Regions from separate parts of the Rahnella sp. PD4 genome, predicted to be linked through region 1. Evidence: predicted binding sites of a transcription regulator. Region 1 holds the regulator's gene; the other holds the start of a gene.

Region 1 (5,768 bases):
TAATATTTGCACTCTGCTATCAAAAAAATTGAAGGCTGGATTATGTGGTCAGAATACGCTCTCGAAGTGGTTGATGCTGTCGCAAGAACCGGCAGTTTTAGTGCAGCTGCGCAGGACTTACACCGTGTGCCTTCTGCCATCAGTTACACCGTCCGCCAGCTTGAACAATGGCTGGCCGTGCCGTTGTTTGAACGTCGACATCGTGACGTAGTGCTGACGCCAGCGGGAAAGGTTTTTGTCGATGAAGCACGGGTTATGACAAAAAAAATGATAGCCACCCGCCGGCAGTGTCAACAGGTGGCGAACGGCTGGCGCGGCGAATTACGTGTGGCGGTCGACCGGATTGTCAAACCCGCACGGACACGGCGTCTGGTGCTCGATTTTTATCGCCATTTTGCGGATACCGAACTCATTATTCACTCGGAAGTGTTTAACGGTGTCTGGGATGCGTTGGTCGACGGGCGTGCAGACGTGGCGATCGGCGCTACGCGCGCGATACCGGTTGGCGGGCGCTTCAGTTTTCGTGATATGGGATTTATGGACTGGCATTGTGTCGTCAGCCCGCAACATCCGCTGGCGCAGCTATCCGGTGCGCTGAACGATGATCAACTGCGACCTTATCCGGCATTGTGCCTGGAAGATACTTCCCGGACATTGCCTAAGCGTGATACCTGGACGCTCGATAACCAGCGGCGTCTGGTCGTGCCGGACTGGACCTGTGCGCTGGAATGCCTGACTGAGGGTTTATGCGTGGGTATGATGCCGGTTCACCGGGTCATGCCGTGGATTGAACAGGGAAAATTACAGGTGCTGGCACTGGAGAATATATTCCCTGACAGCCCGTGCTGCCTGACGTGGGATCAAAGCAATCCTTCACCTTCACTGAGCTGGCTGTTGGAATACATGGGCGATACAGACACCATGAATCAGGAATGGCTGCGCGATTAGAACAAACGCCTGCACAGGCAGGCGTTTGTTATTTGTTAACGACGGTAATCGCGGTACGGGCCGTCGGCGACTGAACGGCGCTCGACCAGTTTCGGATGCACTTCGATGGTCTGGGACTCTTCACGCTTACTGACAATTCTGTCCAGTAACATCGTAAAGGCCATTTCACCCAGACGTTCTTTCGGCTGATGCACGGTTGTCAGCGCCGGGGAGAAGTAACGGGCGTTACGCACATTGTCGTACCCGATCACGGAAATATCCTGAGGAACGCGAAGGCCGAGTTCGTCTGCGGCACAAATTGCACCCATTGCCATCACATCGCCGCCGCAAAATACGGCAGTCGGACGATGCTTCTGCATCAGAATCTTATGCATTGCCTGGTAGCCAGACTCTGGTTCGAAATCACCCTGAACTACCCATTCGTCACGAAGAGGAATATTGGCTTCAGTCAGTGCTTTCACAAAACCCTGGAAGCGGCCGCCGCCGGTATTACGCGCCAGTTGCCCGGGGATCACGCCAATATCACGATGACCGCGTTCAATCAGATAACGACCGGCCATGTAACCACCTTCGAAAGCGTTATCGATAATGCTGTCGGTAAAGTTCTTGCGTGCTTCACCCCAGTCCATGACCACCATGGGAATCGAGCGGTACTCTTCGAGCATATTGAGCAATTCATCAGGGTATTCCGCGCACATCACCAGCAAGCCGTCGACGCGTTTTTGCGCCAGCATTTGCAGGTAGGCCTGTTGTTTCTCCAGGTTATTATGCGAGTTACACAAAATCAGCGTATAGCCTTTGGAGAAGCAGCTGTTTTCCACGGCTTCAATCACTTCGGCAAAATAGGGCGCTTCGCTTGAGGTGGCCAGCAGGCCGATGGTTTTAGTGTTATTGACCTTCAGACTGCGGGCTACAGCACTCGGAGAGTAATGTAACTCTTTGATTGCAAGGAGAACCGCTTCTTTGGTTTCTTCGGCGACGAAACGTGTTTTATTGATGACGTGCGACACGGTTGTAGTGGAAACGCCAGCGCGCTTTGCGACATCTTTAATCGTTGCCATGTAAACAATGACTCCTGAACTCACGTGCTTCAGCACGTTAGCATTATGTTAATCGTTTGCCTGCGAGGATTTAACTGCTGGCTTCTCAAAGGGCAGTGAAATCATTGGGTGGATTCTTCAGAATGAGGCGCGAAATGCTCTCGGGTGAAATCGACCGGCACACAGACGTGTTAACCGACAATTTTCTCTTATAATGCAGGAAAGTGGAAGCAAAATTCTCAGGAACGCATTGTCATTCAACACAAGATTTTAAAGGTTAATTATGAGAAAATGCGTTGGCACACAATGAGTGTGGTATTAAGAAATGCCACAATTTGATCCGAAAGGGGGTTTGATGGACAGCAACCTGAAATTATCGTTGATCACCACGGTATGCGCTTTGCTTATGATTATCGCTTTCAGCTTCACTGCAATAATGAACTGATTCAATAAGTGATCCGCCATAAAAAAGGGCGACGCCTGTCACAGGCGTCGCCCTTTTCAATGTTACGCAGTGACCGTTACCGCCGATGTTCTTCCCTGCAGAAACGCTTCGTTAAATGCTATTCAATGGCTGATTAGCGAACCTTCAGACTTAACGAATTGTTTATTATCGGATCGTTTTAGGGGTCATTACCCGACGTGCGCCTACATAGTGGTCTTGCCAGTAATCATCGCCAAGAGAAGTAATTTTAATGTCTTCGCCCGTTCTTGGAGACTGAATAAACTTGCCGTTGCCAACGTAAACCCCAACATGGTCTGCCGCGCCGCGGTTATTGATTCTGAAGAACACCAGATCACCGCTTTCAAGTTCGCCGCGTTTGACCGGAGCGGCATCGCGCAGGTGATACATTTCATTCGCTGTACGTGGCATTTTTATACGGATCAAATCTTTGTAAGCATAATAAACTAAGCCGCTGCAATCAAAACCGGTATTCGGCGAGGTTCCGCCCCAGCGATACGGTTTTCCTACCTGGTGCATCAGTTTGGTCATGGCCGTTTGCTGAGCATGCTGATAGCGTTTTTTATGTGTTGCACTTAGCGTAATCGGTTTGCTGTCTTCTTCGAATTTCTTACCTTTACGGTGCCGGCCATAGGCTTCTTTTTTACCGGCCTTTTCCGTGCTGTTTTTCGCGAGGGCACGGGTTTTGCTATGTCTCTCTGTTTTGCTCTCGGCCCGCGTGGTCTTGAGTGTCTTTTCTTTTTTACTTTCGGCCCGCGTTTTGGCGCTTCTCTCCGTCGTGGTCTTTCGTTTAACCAGTTCGGTGCTTTTCACTTTCTTCTTCGAATTCTTATCCTGAGTTTTTTGTTCTGTGACGGGCGCGGTTTTCGTTTTTTTACTGTTTTTCGCAGCAACCGTTTTTCGCTTTCGTCGTTCTTCCGGCGCAGCCTGATTAACATGACTTTTACGCTGATCGGCAGAGACACGAGTCTGTGGCGACGCATGTGCCATATTTAAAAACAGCTGGGTAAAGAGCAGCACAAAAAGCGTGAACAGTAAGCGCATAGCTTCGTTACCATGAGTGGTAGGTTAAACATCAGGGATGTCAGAGTATTGCCTAAAAGAACCCGACAAAAAAGCACGAATTGCCTCGATTCTAGATCATATTGTGAGAAAAAGTTAATAGCTTTTTTTATGTCGAAATAACCGCCATTTTTAGTCAAAAAAATGACCGTTTTTCATGATGTTAATATTTGAGTTAATCAGTGGAATTCTGCAAATTTGATCGGATTGATGAACGCCGGAAATGTTATTCCCGATGAATGTTTAAATATGTGAGCCTGAGCGCACCCGCTAAAAATGGTTAAATAAATTGTCAGCACTGAGAAAGACCCCACAAAAAATGGCGTTTTTATCTGATGGCTGCCGTCGTTACAATAGAAGGTATTGTGATTGTACACCGTCTCTTTGTGCTGCGCGTGAAGAGCAATGATCGTGACAGCCTGTACCGGCTTGAGGAAGCAAGAAATGACTACTCCAACTATTGAAAAGATTCAGAAGCAAGTTTCTGAAAACCCGATTCTGCTGTACATGAAAGGTTCGCCAAAACTGCCAAGCTGCGGTTTCTCTGCTCAGGCTGTTCAGGCGCTTTCTGCCTGTGGCGAACGTTTTGCTTACGTGGATATCCTGCAGAACCCGGACATCCGTGCTGAGATGCCAAAGTTTGCTAACTGGCCAACGTTCCCACAATTGTGGGTGGACGGCGAACTGGTTGGCGGCTGCGACATCGTGGTTGAGATGTTCCAGCGCGGCGAGCTGCAGCAGTTGATCAAAGAAACTGCTGAGAAATACAAATCTTCTGAAGAGTAATACTACGGAAGATCACCGGCTTTTCGACCGGAAAATATGAAGAGCGACATGATGTCGCTCTTTTTTGTTTTCAGTCCGCCGGAAAGTCGTCATTACTGATTTTCTTCAGACGCCGTTTCGTCTTCGGCTTGTTCGTCTGAAAGCACCAGAGGCCAGCCGCCAAGGCGTTTCCATCGGTTTACCAGTTCGCAGAACAACTCGGCCGTGCGCTCGGTATCATACAACGCAGAATGTGCCTGGCTGCTGTCAAAATCGATACCCGCACTGATACAGGCTTTTGCCAGCACCGTTTGCCCGAGTACCAGCCCGCTTAGCGCGGCAGTATCAAACGTAGCAAAAGGGTGGAACGGATTACGTTTCAGCCCGGCACGTTCGGCCGCTGCCATGAGGAAACTGTGATCAAAATTCGCGTTGTGCGCCACAATGATCGCACGGTTACAGTTCTGCTCTTTCATTCCTTTGCGGATGACTTTGAAAATCTCATGCAGGGCTTCATATTCACTGACTGCGCCGCGTAACGGATTGGTCGGATCGATACCGTTAAATGCCAGCGCTTCCGGCACCAGTATCGCACCTTCAAAAGGCTCGACGTGGAAATGCACGGTCTCATCGCTTTGCAGCCAGCCGTCCTGATCCATCTTCAGCGTGATCGCTGCAATTTCCAGCAGCGCATCGGTTCTGGCATTAAATCCGGCGGTTTCTACATCGATAACCACGGGATAAAAACCACGAAAACGGCCTCTCAGGGCGTTAATGTCACTATTCTCGGCCATTAGTTTCTTATCTTCATCGAATTCAGCGCGCATTATGACAAATTTTGCCGCCGCTTGCAGGGTTGTGGCAAAAATCAGGCAATAAAAAAGGGCGCGATTGCGCCCCAGTCGGTGGTCGGGGAAATTTAATTACCCAGCCCCTGTCCTGCGTGTCTGGATTCGATCAGTTCGATTTTGTAACCGTCCGGATCTTCAACAAACGCGATAATAGTGGAGCCGCCTTTGACCGGGCCCGCTTCACGGGTCACTTTCCCACCCGCATTACGGATGTCATCACATGTTTGCGCAACGTTATCAACGCCCAATGCGATATGACCGTAAGCGGTGCCGATGTCGTAGCTGTCGACGCCCCAGTTATAGGTCAGTTCGATCACTGCACCTTCACTTTCTTCGGTGTAACCGACGAAAGCCAGAGAATATTTATATTCAGTGTTTTCGCTGGTACGCAGCAAACGCATACCTAAAACATCGGTATAGAAGCTGATAGCACGTTGCAGATCGCCAACGCGAAGCATGGTGTGGAGTAAACGCATAGGTTCCTCTTTATTTGCAGGATGAGAATTAACGGGTCAAGACTAACTGATAGCAGCCACTTTGTCTGTAAAAGGGCAACCGATTGTTGAATGACTGACCCAAAAAAAACAGCAGAAGGAGGGCCACTTCTGCTGCAAGGAGTCAATGACTCTTTTTTAATTA
Region 2 (5,768 bases), on a different contig from region 1:
AGCACTGACGCCGATCCGCTGGTGATCCACACGCAGTTACCGCTGGCAAAAGAGCAGCGGAAACGTATCCGCTCGCTGCTCGAAGCTCCCTAACGGGCTGATGTCGCAACCGTTGACGGCGTCACAGCCGGACGCAGGAAAATAGCCGGCACTGCCAGCAACGCCATCACCCAGAATAATCCGGCATGCAGATGTTCGAACAGGAAACCGGATAACATGGTCATCACTGCCACGCCGCCCCCCATTGCCAGTGCGGAATACACCGATTGCAGACGGATCACCTGATCACCTGGCCGTGCAGCAATAAACCGCATGCCCGCCAGATGGCAGACCGTAAACGTGCCACAGTGTAAAATCTGCATCACAATCAGCCACGGCAAAGCGGTAAACGCCCCCATCATTGTCCAGCGCAACACGCCGCATACGGCCGAAAGCAGCAGAAGATCCCGTGCCGACCAGCGGCTGAACAGCTGTTTACTGAAGGTGAATACCAGCACTTCCGCCACCACACCCAGCGACCATAAATAGCCGATAGTTGTGGAAGAATAGCCCACGTCCTGCCAGTAAATGGCACTGAAACCGTAATACGCTGCGTGAGCCCCCTGTAACAGCGTCACACATAACAGAAAACGCCAGACCGGTTTTTCGCTCAGCAACGCTTTCCACGAAATACCCGGCGCCCCGCTTGCACGCGGCTCTCCCGCCGGCTTCACGCTCGGGCGCAATAACATGCCGAGCAGCATCGCCGCCACGCCTGCGGTCAGCGTATAGAGAATCGCGTTATGGCCATACACCTCGACCAGTTTGCCTGTGACCGCCGAACCAATCACAAAGGCAATGGAACCCCAGACGCGCACCTTGCCATAATCCATATTGATCTGCCGTTGTAGCGTACCTGCCAGCGCATCGGTCAGCGGCACCAGCGGACCGAAGAACAGACTGAATCCGGCGATGTTAATCATCAGCCATGCCCAGCCGTTGCCAAACCAGAAACCGACGGCAAACGCCAGCGTAAGCAGCGCCAGAATACGCAGACCGGTAATAAGGTAAGAAGGGTCTTTGATGGAGGGAGAAATGATGAGCGTGCCGAGAAAGCGGGCGACCAGACCGGCACCGAGCAGCAGGCCGATGCTTTCGGAGGAGATCCCCTCGCCTTTGAGCCACAAGCCCCAGAAGGGAAGAAAAATACCGTAACTGAAAAAGTAGGTGAAATAACTGAGTGCAAGCCAGCGCGTGGAACGCAATTCCATAAATCCTCCGGTGTGAGGCCAATACTTTGACAAAGCTCACAATCGCTAGCAATCCGCAGACGCTTTCTGACTTCAGGAATGTCTGCCAGCTCACAAATTCTGATACATGCCCATAAAAAAACCCGCCGGAGCGGGTTTTCGCAGCTTAACGGCTTCGCAAATATTACGCGTAAACCGGGAAGCGTGCACAGATGTCGAGCACTTTCTGTTTAACGCGTTCGATGGTTGCTTCATCGTTCACGTTGTCCAGCACGTCACAGATCCAGCCAGCCAGTTCACGCGCTTCGGCTTCTTTGAAACCGCGACGGGTGACGGCTGGTGTACCGATACGCACACCGGAAGTCACAAACGGGCTCTTCGGATCGTTAGGCACGCTGTTTTTGTTCACAGTGATGTTAGCGCGGCCCAGTGCAGCATCCGCTTCTTTACCGGTCAGGTTTTTATCCACCAGATCCATCAGGAACAGATGGTTGTGTGTGCCGCCGGATACCACTTTGTAGCCGCGTTCCAGCACCACAGCCACCATGGCCTGTGCGTTTTTAGCCACCTGTTGCTGGTAAGCTTTGAACTCAGGCTCCATCGCTTCTTTCAGTGCGACTGCTTTACCGGCAATCACGTGCATCAGCGGGCCGCCCTGGCCACCCGGGAAGACAGCGGAATTGAGTTTTTTATAGAACTCTTCGTCACCGCCTTTCGCCAGAATCAGACCGCCGCGTGGACCGGCCAGCGTTTTGTGCGTGGTGGTGGTCACGATATGTGCGTGAGGAACCGGGTTCGGGTAAACGCCTGCAGCAATCAGACCGGCAACGTGTGCCATATCAACGAAGAAGTAAGCACCAACGCTGTCGGCAATTTCACGCATTTTTGCCCAGTCAACGATACCGGAGAATGCGGAGAAGCCGCCGATGATCATTTTTGGTTTATGCGCTTCGGCCTGACGTTTCACGTCTTCGTAATCGATATCGCCGCTTTCGTCGATGCCATAAGGCACCACGTTATACAGTTTGCCGGAAAGGTTAACCGGTGAACCGTGAGTCAGGTGACCACCATGGCCAAGGTTCATCCCCAGAATAGTGTCGCCCGGTTGCAGCAATGCGGTATACACCGCGAAATTTGCCTGTGAGCCGGAGTGCGGCTGAACGTTGGCGAAATCTGCACCGAACAATTCTTTTGCACGGTCGATGGCCAGTTGTTCTACGATGTCGACGTACTCACAGCCACCATAATAACGTTTGCCCGGATAGCCTTCGGCATATTTGTTGGTCAGTTGCGAACCCTGAGCCTGCATGACACGCGGGCTGGTATAGTTTTCTGACGCAATCAGCTCGATATGTTCTTCCTGACGAACAACTTCTTTTTCCATTGCTGCCCACAGCTCAGCATCATAATCGGCAATGTTCATTTCACGCTTTAACATCCGCATCTCCTGACTCAACAAACTAAAAAAAAGCCCCTTCCGGGTTCTGCGCCACAGTGTAAATGTTTAAGCGGCCTTCGGATAGGGTCAGTTTGAGGTTTTTAGGCAAACGATTGGCTCCAGATACAGCAAGGCTTTGATCTGCGAACCTCTGCCCATAATCAAGAGATATTTATTCACCCGGTCATGCACAAATTTCAGCTTTGTGACCCGGCCCCTGCGGGGGAAAGCCCTTACCCCTTTAGGGGGGTTTACAGCAATAGTCGGTTTATATAACATGCATTTTAAATGCATGTTATATAAAATTCTCACAGAGCCGGAGTTCACCATGCTTGATTCAGCCACTATCGCCACCGTTAAATCCACTATCCCTTTGCTCGCTGTGACTGGCCCGAAACTGACCGCACACTTCTATGACCGCATGTTCACACATAACCCCGAGCTGAAAGACATCTTTAATATGAGCAACCAGCGCAACGGCGATCAGCGTCAGGCGCTGTTCGATGCCATCTGCGCTTACGCCGCCAATATTGAAAACCTGGCGGCGCTGCTGCCTGCCGTGGAGCGCATCGCGCAAAAGCACACCAGTTTTACCATTCAGCCTGAGCAATACAATATTGTCGGGACTCACCTGCTGGCAACGCTGGATGAAATGTTCAGTCCGGGCCAGGAAGTGCTGGATGCGTGGGGCAAAGCCTATGGCGTGCTGGCGGATGTGTTTATCAACCGTGAAGCTGAAATTTATCAGGACAGTGCAGAAAAAACCGGTGGCTGGCACGGTACGCGTGAATTCCGTATTGCCGAAAAACAACCGCAAAGTGAGCTCATTACCTCTTTCGTGCTGGAGCCTGTCGATGGTAAACCGGTGGCGGACTTCAAACCGGGGCAATATCTGGCGGTGTATATTCGTGATGCTTCACTGGAGAATCAGGAAATCCGTCAGTATTCCCTGACACAGGCACCGAATGGCAAAAGCTACCGCATCGCGGTAAAACGCGAAGGGCAAGGTGCGGTGTCCAACTTCCTGCATAATTTCGCGCAACCGGGCGATATTATTCATCTTGCCGCCCCGCACGGTGATTTCTTTATGGACATCAGCGATATCACGCCGGTGGCGCTGATATCCGCCGGTGTCGGTCAGACGCCAATGTTAGGCATGCTCAACACACTGGCACAGCGCGGACACCCTGCCCCGGTTCAGTGGTTGCACGCCGCGGAAAACGGCGCGGTGCATGCGTTTGCCGGTGAAGTGAAAAACGCGCAGGAAAGCCTGCCGCAACTGGAACATCATGTCTGGTATAACCTGCCACAGGCTGATGATTTACCCGGAGAAGATTTCCAGTATCAGGGACTGATGGATCTGAGCAAAGTCAGCGGGTCACTGAGCACCCCGGACATGCATTTCTATCTGTGCGGACCGGTGGGCTTTATGCAGTTCGTCGCCAGACAACTGCTGGCGATGAACATCAGCGAAGCTAACATTCACTACGAATGTTTCGGCCCGCATAAAGTGATTTAATCCCTGCACGAAAAAAAGGCTGACACAGAATGTCAGCCTTTATTATTGCTGCGTCAGCAGGTATTAAGGACGACGGCGACGCATAAAGAATAAAGCAATCAGCAGGATAACCACCAGCCCGGCAATGCCCATTCCCCAGTGCGCCAGTTCCAGCAGCGGCGAAGGTTTGCCGCCTGCACGCAATTCTTTCACCCGCTCCGGCGTAACTTTCGCCTGATCGTTGCCAAACTGCTTCAACAGCTGATTGCTCAGCGTAGCGACCTGCGTATCTGACAGTAAATGCTCAAAGGCCGGCATCGCGACATCTTTGTTTTCCGGCCCGCGCTGCACGCCATGTAAAATCGCCATCACCAGATTGTCGCTGTTCAGATGTCCCAGCGCAGTGTTATTCATCAGCGACGGCAGGCCACCGTCTTTGCTGCCACGCCCGTCGGGCTGATGGCAACTGGCACAATAACCGTCATACACCTGCCAGCCGGTCATTTTTCCGGCGTCAGCCGGACGCGGAACGCCACGCAGCGTATCGACATAATTCGCCGGTGATCCGAACTGATCGGCGGCTTTCGCCTGTCCTTCCTGACTGACCGGCGTGGTTTGTTTCAGCCAGACGGCAATCGCCTGCAAATCGCTGTCGCTCAGATGGCTCAGGCTGTGGTCAATCGCTTCAGCCATCGGCCCTGCCGCCTGCGCCTTGCCCGGTGCGTGACCCGTTTTCAGGTAACCGGCAATTTCATCCGTGCTCCAGTTGCCAATACCGCTGACCGCATCCGACGTAATGTTCGGTGCAAACCAGGTGCCCAGACTGCTGCCGCTCAGCGCTTTATCGCCCTGCTCTGCCATCAGCGCATTACGTGGCGTATGGCAAGTGCTGCAGTGTGCGAGTGCTTCGCCAAGATAGGCCCCCCGGTTGATCTGATCGCTTTTCGACGGATCGGCTTTAAACGCCCCTTTTTCGAGGAACAACAAGTTCCAGCCCGCCATCGACAGACGCACGTTGAACGGGAACGGCAATGCTGTCGGCGTTGATGGCACATCCACCGGTGATACACCCTGCATAAAATAGGCATACAACGCTTTCATATCGTCATCGCTGATTTTGGCATACGAGGTGTAGGGCATCGCCGGATACAGATTCGCGCCATCGCCGCGCACGCCGTCGCGCACTGCATGTTCAAACTGTTCCAGCGTGTAATTACCGATACCGTCTTTTTTAGAGGGTGTGATGTTGCTCGAATAAATGGTGCCCAGCGGCGTCGCCAGCCCGAGGCCGCCGGCAAACGGCTTGCCACCTTCGGTGGAATGGCATGCCACACAGTCTCCGGCTACTGCGATATATTCGCCTTTCCTGATCAGCGCATCCTGCTCCGGCGATAACGCGGCGTAAGCCGTGCCCGCAGTCAGGCTCAGGCCAAAGGCCAGCAACGCGCCCGTCAGACGTTTGTAAGTGAAACGGTTCAGAGTCATGTCAGTCAGCCTATAGCGCAGTTTTGGCAAGATGATCAGCGGTACGTAATGCCAGCGCAACAGCGGTCAGCGTGGAATTGACCGTGGCCGAGGTTGGCATCACGCCGGTACTGGTGAT

The links. The regulator PurR, encoded in region 1, represses purine synthesis genes. The targets are predictions, from matches to a motif close to CANGCAAACGTTTGCNTG.
Region 2: glyA (serine hydroxymethyltransferase) is a predicted target of PurR. The motif match lies at 2,770-2,787, and genes of this name have one in related genera.

What each region holds. Positions count from the first base shown of each region.
Region 1 covers NZ_JBLZQF010000001.1:860,651-866,418, reverse strand. Annotated here, with positions in the region: gene punR (DNA-binding transcriptional activator PunR) at 43-948, shown strand; gene purR (HTH-type transcriptional repressor PurR) at 984-2,009, opposite strand; gene ACOZIO_RS03835 (YnhF family membrane protein) at 2,314-2,433, shown strand; gene ACOZIO_RS03830 (C40 family peptidase) at 2,599-3,495, opposite strand; gene ACOZIO_RS03825 (hypothetical protein) at 3,849-3,977, shown strand; gene ACOZIO_RS03820 (Grx4 family monothiol glutaredoxin) at 3,958-4,299, shown strand; gene rnt (ribonuclease T) at 4,392-5,105, opposite strand; gene gloA (lactoylglutathione lyase) at 5,198-5,605, opposite strand.
Region 2 covers NZ_JBLZQF010000002.1:800,805-806,572, forward strand. Annotated here, with positions in the region: gene csiE (stationary phase inducible protein CsiE) at 1-93, shown strand, start outside; gene ACOZIO_RS08290 (3-phenylpropionate MFS transporter) at 90-1,250, opposite strand; gene glyA (serine hydroxymethyltransferase) at 1,414-2,667, opposite strand; gene hmpA (NO-inducible flavohemoprotein) at 2,996-4,186, shown strand; gene ACOZIO_RS08305 (cytochrome c) at 4,250-5,650, opposite strand; gene ACOZIO_RS08310 (GMC family oxidoreductase) at 5,661-5,768, opposite strand, start outside.